DNA from 3 places in the Beijerinckia sp. 28-YEA-48 genome. Region 3 is predicted to be linked to each of the others. Evidence: riboswitches for the same ligand, from Rfam matches in the RefSeq annotation. Region 3 holds a riboswitch; each other region holds the start of a gene.
The links. Region 3 has a riboswitch for cobalamin ahead of BLW50_RS20980 (TonB-dependent receptor plug domain-containing protein). Riboswitches for the same ligand answer to the same signal wherever they lie in the genome.
Positions count from the first base shown of each region.

Region 1: linked by a shared signal. The riboswitch ahead of metE (5-methyltetrahydropteroyltriglutamate--homocysteine S-methyltransferase) and the one ahead of BLW50_RS20980 (TonB-dependent receptor plug domain-containing protein) in region 3 are both predicted to bind cobalamin.
Region 2: linked by a shared signal. The riboswitch ahead of BLW50_RS03800 (ribonucleoside-diphosphate reductase subunit alpha) and the one ahead of BLW50_RS20980 (TonB-dependent receptor plug domain-containing protein) in region 3 are both predicted to bind cobalamin.

Region 1 covers NZ_FNSI01000001.1:3,379,545-3,381,805, forward strand. The annotation lists gene BLW50_RS16060 (APH(3')-II family aminoglycoside O-phosphotransferase) at 1-707, shown strand, start outside; cobalamin riboswitch at 777-984, shown strand; gene metE (5-methyltetrahydropteroyltriglutamate--homocysteine S-methyltransferase) at 1,084-2,261, shown strand, end outside.
Region 2 covers NZ_FNSI01000001.1:798,469-800,729, reverse strand. The annotation lists gene BLW50_RS03800 (ribonucleoside-diphosphate reductase subunit alpha) at 1-1,250, opposite strand, end outside; cobalamin riboswitch at 1,359-1,553, opposite strand; gene BLW50_RS03795 (multidrug effflux MFS transporter) at 1,682-2,261, shown strand, end outside.
Region 3 covers NZ_FNSI01000001.1:4,472,173-4,474,433, reverse strand. The annotation lists gene BLW50_RS20980 (TonB-dependent receptor plug domain-containing protein) at 1-1,382, opposite strand, end outside; cobalamin riboswitch at 1,522-1,718, opposite strand; gene BLW50_RS20975 (ABC transporter substrate-binding protein) at 1,734-2,261, shown strand, end outside.

The DNA of each region.
Region 1 (2,261 bases), 1.1 Mb from region 3:
GCCGCTCGTCAGCCACGGTCTTCCGGCTGCAGGCCGACAAGCGCCCGTCATTCTTCGTGAAGATCGAACCCGCCGATGCCTCTGGCGAACTGCTTGCCGAAGCGGCGCGGCTGCGCTGGCTGGCGGCCAGCGGCATCGCCTGTCCGCAGGTGGAGAACACCAGCAGCGATGGCCAGCGCAACTGGCTGCTGACGCGCGCGTTGCCCGGGCGGGATCTTGCCTCGTCGCCGCATCTGGCGGCAGAGCAGATCGTCACCATCGCCGCCGACGCTTTGCGCGATCTGCATCGCCTCGATCCGTCCCCCTGTCCGTTCGACCAGCGGCTCGACAGCCGCATCGCGGCGGCCGAAGCGCGGATGCGCGCCGGCCTCGTCGATGAGAGCGATTTCGACGACGAACGCTTGGGCCAGCCGGCGCACGCCGTCTTCGCGGATCTGTTGCGCCGCCGGCCCGCACAGGAAGACCTGGTTGTGACCCACGGCGACGCTTGCCTGCCCAATCTGATGGCGGACGGGGAGAGGTTCAGCGGCTTCGTCGATTGCGCCCGCCTTGGGGTGGCCGATCGGCATCAGGATCTGGCGCTGGCGAGCTGGAGCATTCGCTACAATCTCGGACAGGCGTGGATCGCGCCTTTCCTGCAGCGCTATGGCCTGAGGGCCGATCCCGAATTGCTGGATTTCTATCGGCTTCTGGACGATTTCTTTTAATCGCCGCGCGATCAATATGCAGACATAAATATTTCTTTATATCATTATTGACTTCCGATGGGAAACTGCCCATGCTTGCGGCGTCGTGGTTCTTTGGACCCATGTGGGCACCAAAGCTAAGAGGGAATCCGGTGAGCCTAGGCGAGGCCGGAGCTGTCCCCGCAACTGTGAGCGGCGAGCCGACGTCCATCACGGGTCACTGAGAGCAATCTCGGGAAGACCGGACGAAGGCAGCGACCCGCGAGCCAGGAGACCTGCCTCGACAACATATCGTCCCTGGGCGGGGTGTCCTGGTGGTGCGCTTGCATCGGGCGCACCCGCGCCCGTTTTTCGCATGCGTCCGCTCGGCCTTTGCCTCCTTATTGGAGAAAAGCCGATGTCTGTTTCCTCTCTTCCGATTGCAACTCTTCCTGTTGCAACGCTTCCTGTTGCAACTCTTGGCGTGCCGCGGATCGGTCCGCGCCGCGAACTCAAATCCGCGCTCGAAAGTTATTGGTCCGGGCGAACCGACGCCGCCGCCTTGCTGGAAACAGCCGCTGCCTTGCGCGCCGCCAATTGGGCGCGTCAGAAGGCGCATGGCATCACCTGTATCCCGTCGAACGATTTCTCCCTCTACGATCATGTGCTCGACACCAGCGTCATGGTCGGCGCGATCCCTGAATGTTACGGCTGGACGGGCGGTCCCGTGCCGCTCGATCTCTATTTCGCCATGGCGCGCGGCAGCCAAGGCAATGCCCCCCACGCCGACTGCGGCCACCAACATCACGGCGAGACCCACGGTGTGCCGGCGCAGGAAATGACCAAGTGGTTCGACACCAATTATCATTACATGGTGCCGGAATTTACACCCGGACAGCGCTTCACCCTGGCTTCGACCAAGCCCGTCGATGAATATCGCGAGGCGAAGGCGCTGGGCTATCAGACACGGCCCGTCCTGTTGGGCCCCGTCACCTTCCTGAAAATCGGCAAGAGCAAGGACCCGGCCTTCAATCCCTTGTCGTTGCTCGACAACCTGCTGCCAATCTATGTCGAAGTTCTGCGCCGCCTCGCAGCCAATGGCGCCGACTGGGTGCAGATCGACGAGCCCTGTCTGGTGCTCGATCTCGACGAGACAACGCGGCAAGCCTTGCGACAGGCTTATGGCGTCCTCGCCCATGCCCTGCCCCATCTCAAAATCATGCTGACGACCTATTTCGGCGAGCTCGGCGACAATCTGGACACCGCCCTGTCGCTGCCGGTGGCTGGCCTGCATCTCGATCTCGTTCGCGCGCCCGAACAACTCGATGCGGTTCTCTCCAAGGCACCGCGCGGGCTGGTGTTGTCGCTTGGCGTCATCAACGGTCGTAACGTCTGGCGCGCCAACCTGCGCACGATCCTGCAACGGCTTCAGTCGGCCGTCGCCAAACGTGGCGCGGACCATCTCGAAATCGCCCCGTCCTGCTCCTTGTTGCATGTGCCCATCGATCTCGAGATCGAGACCGAACTCGATCCGGACCTCAAGGAATGGCTGGCCTTTGCGATTCAGAAAATGGACGAACTCGCCGTGCTCGGCAA
Region 2 (2,261 bases), 3.7 Mb from region 3:
AGCGGAATGCGCCGCGACTGCAAGAAAGAGTGAAAGCCCATGACGCCGAGGCCGACCGAGCGTTCGCGCAGGGCCGAATAGCGCGCCCGCGCCATGCTGTCAGGGGCGTTCTCAATGAAGGACGTCAGCACATTGTCGAGCATGCGCAGCACATCTTCGACCAGGCCCGGATCGTCGGCCCATTGATCCCAGGTCTCGATATTGAGCGAAGCGAGGCAGCACACCGCCGTGCGGTCTTCGCCGGTATGGTCTCTGCCTGTCGGCAGCGTGATCTCGCTGCACAGATTGGAGGTCGAGACTTTCAAGCCGAGTTCGCGCTGATGCTTCGGCATGGCGCGGTTCACCGCGTCGATGAAGAGCAGATAGGGCTCGCCGGTCTGCATGCGCGTTTCCAGAATGCGCTGCCAGAGCTGGCGCGCATCCACATGCCGCATGACCTTGCCGTCCTTCGGGCTCTTCAGCGCGAATTTGGCGCCGGCCTGCACCGCTTCCATGAACTCATCGGTGACATTAATGCCGTGATGAAGGTTCAGCCCCTTGCGATTGAAGTCGCCGGAGGATTTGCGGATTTCCAGAAATTCTTCGATCTCTGGATGGTGGATGTCGAGATAGACGGCAGCCGAGCCGCGACGCAGCGAACCCTGGCTGATCGCCAAGGTCAGCCCGTCCATCACATGGATGAAGGGGATGATGCCCGACGTGGCGCCATTGCCCTTCACCGGCTCGCCGATGGAGCGCACCTGGCCCCAATAGGTGCCGATGCCGCCGCCATTCGAGGCCAGCGCCACGTTCTCGTTCCAGGTTTCGACAATGCCATCGAGGGAATCGGGAACGGTATTGAGGAAACAAGAGATCGGCAGGCCGCGCGTCGTGCCACCATTCGACAGGATCGGCGTCGACGGCATGAACCACAGCTGCGACATAGCATCATAGAGGCGCTGCGCATGGCTGACATCATCGGCATAGGCGCAGGACACGCGGGCGAACATGTCCTGATAGCTCTCGCCGGGCATCAGGTAGCGATCATCCAGGGTCGCCTTGCCGAACGCCGTCAGCAGGCTGTCGCGCGAGCGATCAAGTTTCAGATTCGCCGGCTGCGGACGCGGCGCCAGCGGATAAGGCGGCGGGGCGTGCAGTTCGCGCTGCGGCTCCACCGTGCGTAACGTCTCGCGCACGATCGTGCGCTGGGCCGGCTCCGGAAGCGGAACCAGATGACCATTTCTGTCGAAGTCGAAAGCTGCCTGCCCCATGCGAAATTCCCGTCGCTGCTCGATCCGGGATTTGCGTTGGCGCAGCGACGCCCGACGAAGCACAGCCTCGACTGGTATGTCGCAACGGCCAACGCGGCACCCCGCCGGTGGTCGATCCATGTTCCCGGCAGGTCTTCTGGCTCGTGGGTCATCGCCATGCCCGGCCTTCCCAACGCCTTTGGCGTCAGTGGCATAGTCGAACAAAGCTTCACCACTTACAGCTGCGGGGGCAGCCCCGGAATTACACCGGGTTCCCTTTTCACCGCAGAGGCGAATCTGCGGACCGTGAACACCATATATTGTGTTTGTACGGCCAAGATTGTCAACGAATGGTTGCTCTTTCGTGACAAATATTCGTGCACAGCGGCCATGTCGCCGCATCGATTGCCTGCCGGCGACCCACGTGTGAGAAGGCGCGCGGAGGCTGACGAATGGCATTTCAACCGGGTAGAATATTTGCGTTGGCGCTTGCCTCGATTGGCTTGCTGACGCCCTTCGCTATCCACCTTTTTCTGCCGGTGACGCCGGTTTTGAAAGAGGCCTTCGGCATTTCCGACGCCCTGGCGCAGATCAGCTTCAGCCTGCCGCTGCTGGTGATGGCTTTCGCCAACCTGGTCTATGGCGCCCTGGCCGACCGCTACGGCCGCCGCCCGGTGCTGCTGTCGGGCCTGGCTCTGTTCCTCATTGGCAGCCTGCTCGGCATGCTGGCCAATTCGATCACCACTCTGATTATCGCCCGTGTCGTCCAGGCGGTCGGCGCCGGCTGCGGCACGACCTTGGTGCGCGCCATCGCGCGTGATGCCTATGGCCCCGACAAATTGGTGAAGGTGATTAGCTACCTGACCATGTTCTACACGCTGGGGCCGATGGTCTCGCCGACTGTCGCCGGCCTGCTGCTCGACCATTTCACCTGGCGCGCCGTGATGATCTTCTCCTTTGCATCCGGCGCCATCATCATGCTCGGCACTTATCTCTATGTGCCGGAAACGCGGCCAGGCGTGAAACTCGCGC
Region 3 (2,261 bases):
GCCGAGGCTTTCACCCGGCCATCGAACAAGGTCTGGTCGATGCCGGCCTCATAAGAGAAGTTCTGTTCCGGCCGCAGGCTCGGCAGACCGTAAATGCTGAAACGTTGATAGAGCGAGGCGGCATGGGCGCCGGTACCGGCGCTGACGCGCAGCCGCGTGCCGGTCTCGTCGAAGCGATAGGCAGCGGTGGCGCGCCAGGTCGGGAACACGGTTCTGTTGTCGATGGCGTCGATGCGCCCACCAAGTGTCAGGTCGAGGCGGTCGAACAGAGTGATGCTGTGCTGTGCGAACACCGAATTGGTGATCTGCGTGCCCCAGAAGGGCATGGAGATCGTATAAGGCGCCTGCAGCCAATCCTCGCGCGAGGACGCGGTTTCGCGTTCCGACTTGGCGCCGAAGATGAACTGGCCGTATGTGCCGAGATTGGCCGTGCCTTGATATTCGACACCGACGCGGCGCGAGCGGAAGGTCGTGTCGCAGTTATAGCTGTTGAAGAACGTGTCGAAGCACGACTGCTCCAGCCGGTTGAACCGCTCGATGAGGCTCGAGTAGACGGTCAGTGAATTCTTCAACAGGCCGCCGAACGGATCGAAATTGGCGCGCACGAAGGCAGTGGTGACGAATTGTCGACCTTTGTTGAAGCGTGTGTCTTTGTCGGCCGGCATGAAGGCGCCGGGATTGTCGAAGCGCGCGACATCGGCGAAGCGCGTCAAGCCGACATCGACGGAGAAACTGTCGGACGGCGTGAATGTCACCCGCGCCGAGCCGGCAAATTTGTCGGTCTTGTCGTTTTCCAGCGGTTGCGTCAGCGTGCTGGTGATGCGGCCGATGCGATAGCCGTAGCGCGAGAAGCCATCGGAGTGAAAGCCGGTCAGCGAGAAGGCATAGGAGACCGTGTCGGTCGCACCAGAGAGCGTGCCCGTCGTTGAAATCGTGCCGTAAGTGCCGGCTTCCACCTGCACGCTGCGGCGCGGCTTGCGCTCGCCCTTGCGGGTGATGACATTGATGACGCCGCCCATGGCGTCGGAACCATAAAGCGCCGATTGCGGGCCGCGCACGATCTCGATGCGGTCGATATCGATGGCCGACAGCGCGCCGAAATCGAGCGAGCCGTCGGTGCTCGAAGCATCGCCGATGCGAATGCCGTCGATCAGCACCAGCGTCTGGCCGGGGGTGGAGCCGCGCAGCGAGACATTCGACAAGGAGCCGGGGCCGCCGGTTTCGGTGATGTTGAGGCCCGGCGTGCCGCGCAACACGTCGGCGAGGCTCTTGGTGCCGTAGTTCTGAATCTCTTCGGCTGGAATGACAGTGACGCTGGCGCCCAGCCGCTCGATCGGCAGTAGTGTGCGGTTGGCGGTGATGACCAGCGTTGGCAGCGGCACATACCCTGGCGGGACATTTTGCGCGCTAGCTGAGTTTGACAGAACCGGCGCGGATAAACAAAAAACGCCAGCCAGAATGGCGGCGTTACCAGGGGAACGATGCATCACTATAGCCTCCTGCCATCCCACCGACGGCTTGAGAGAAAACGAAGATGTTGGCCGGTCTCCTGGCTCGCGGATCGTCGCTGCTTTCGCGTCTTCCCGGGGTGATCACCCAGTGACATGGTGCGAAGTCAGCTCATCGCTTACAGTTGCGGGGGCAGCTGCGGCATCGGTTTCCCTCACCGCATTCCCGTTTCACCCCATCGCTGGGGCACCAACAATTATGACCGTACAGAGGCGATTCTGCGAATGCAAGGTGGCAAGGCCGGCTCCGGCCGTAACTCTGGCAGGTGTGGCATGAAGGCCATGGCGCTCGTCGCCATGCTCGTCATGGCTGATGAGGCGCAGGCGCAACAACCGTCGCAACAACCCTCGATTGTATCGGCGAATCTTTGCGCCGATCAGCTTGTGCTGAGCCTGGCCGATCGCGATCAGATCGTCTCGCTCAGTCCCTTTGCCGCCGACAAGGAGATTTCTTTTCTCGCGGCGCAGGCCGCTGGTCTGCCGCGCAACACCGGCGCGGCCGAGGAACTGATTCGCCTCTCGGCCGATCTCGTCGTTCTGGGCCGTTATGACAATCGCCTCACCCGGGATTTCCTCGCCGCCAAGGCGCGGCCGTTCGCTGTCGTTGATTCTTGGGTCAGTCTCGACGAGACCCGGCGCGAGATCACTGCGCTGGCGGCACGCTTTGGCCACCCCGACCGGGGCGCGGCTTTGGTGGCGGCCATTGATGAAAGCACGGGCGCCCTCGCCGCCTTGGCTGGGGAAGTGCCGCAG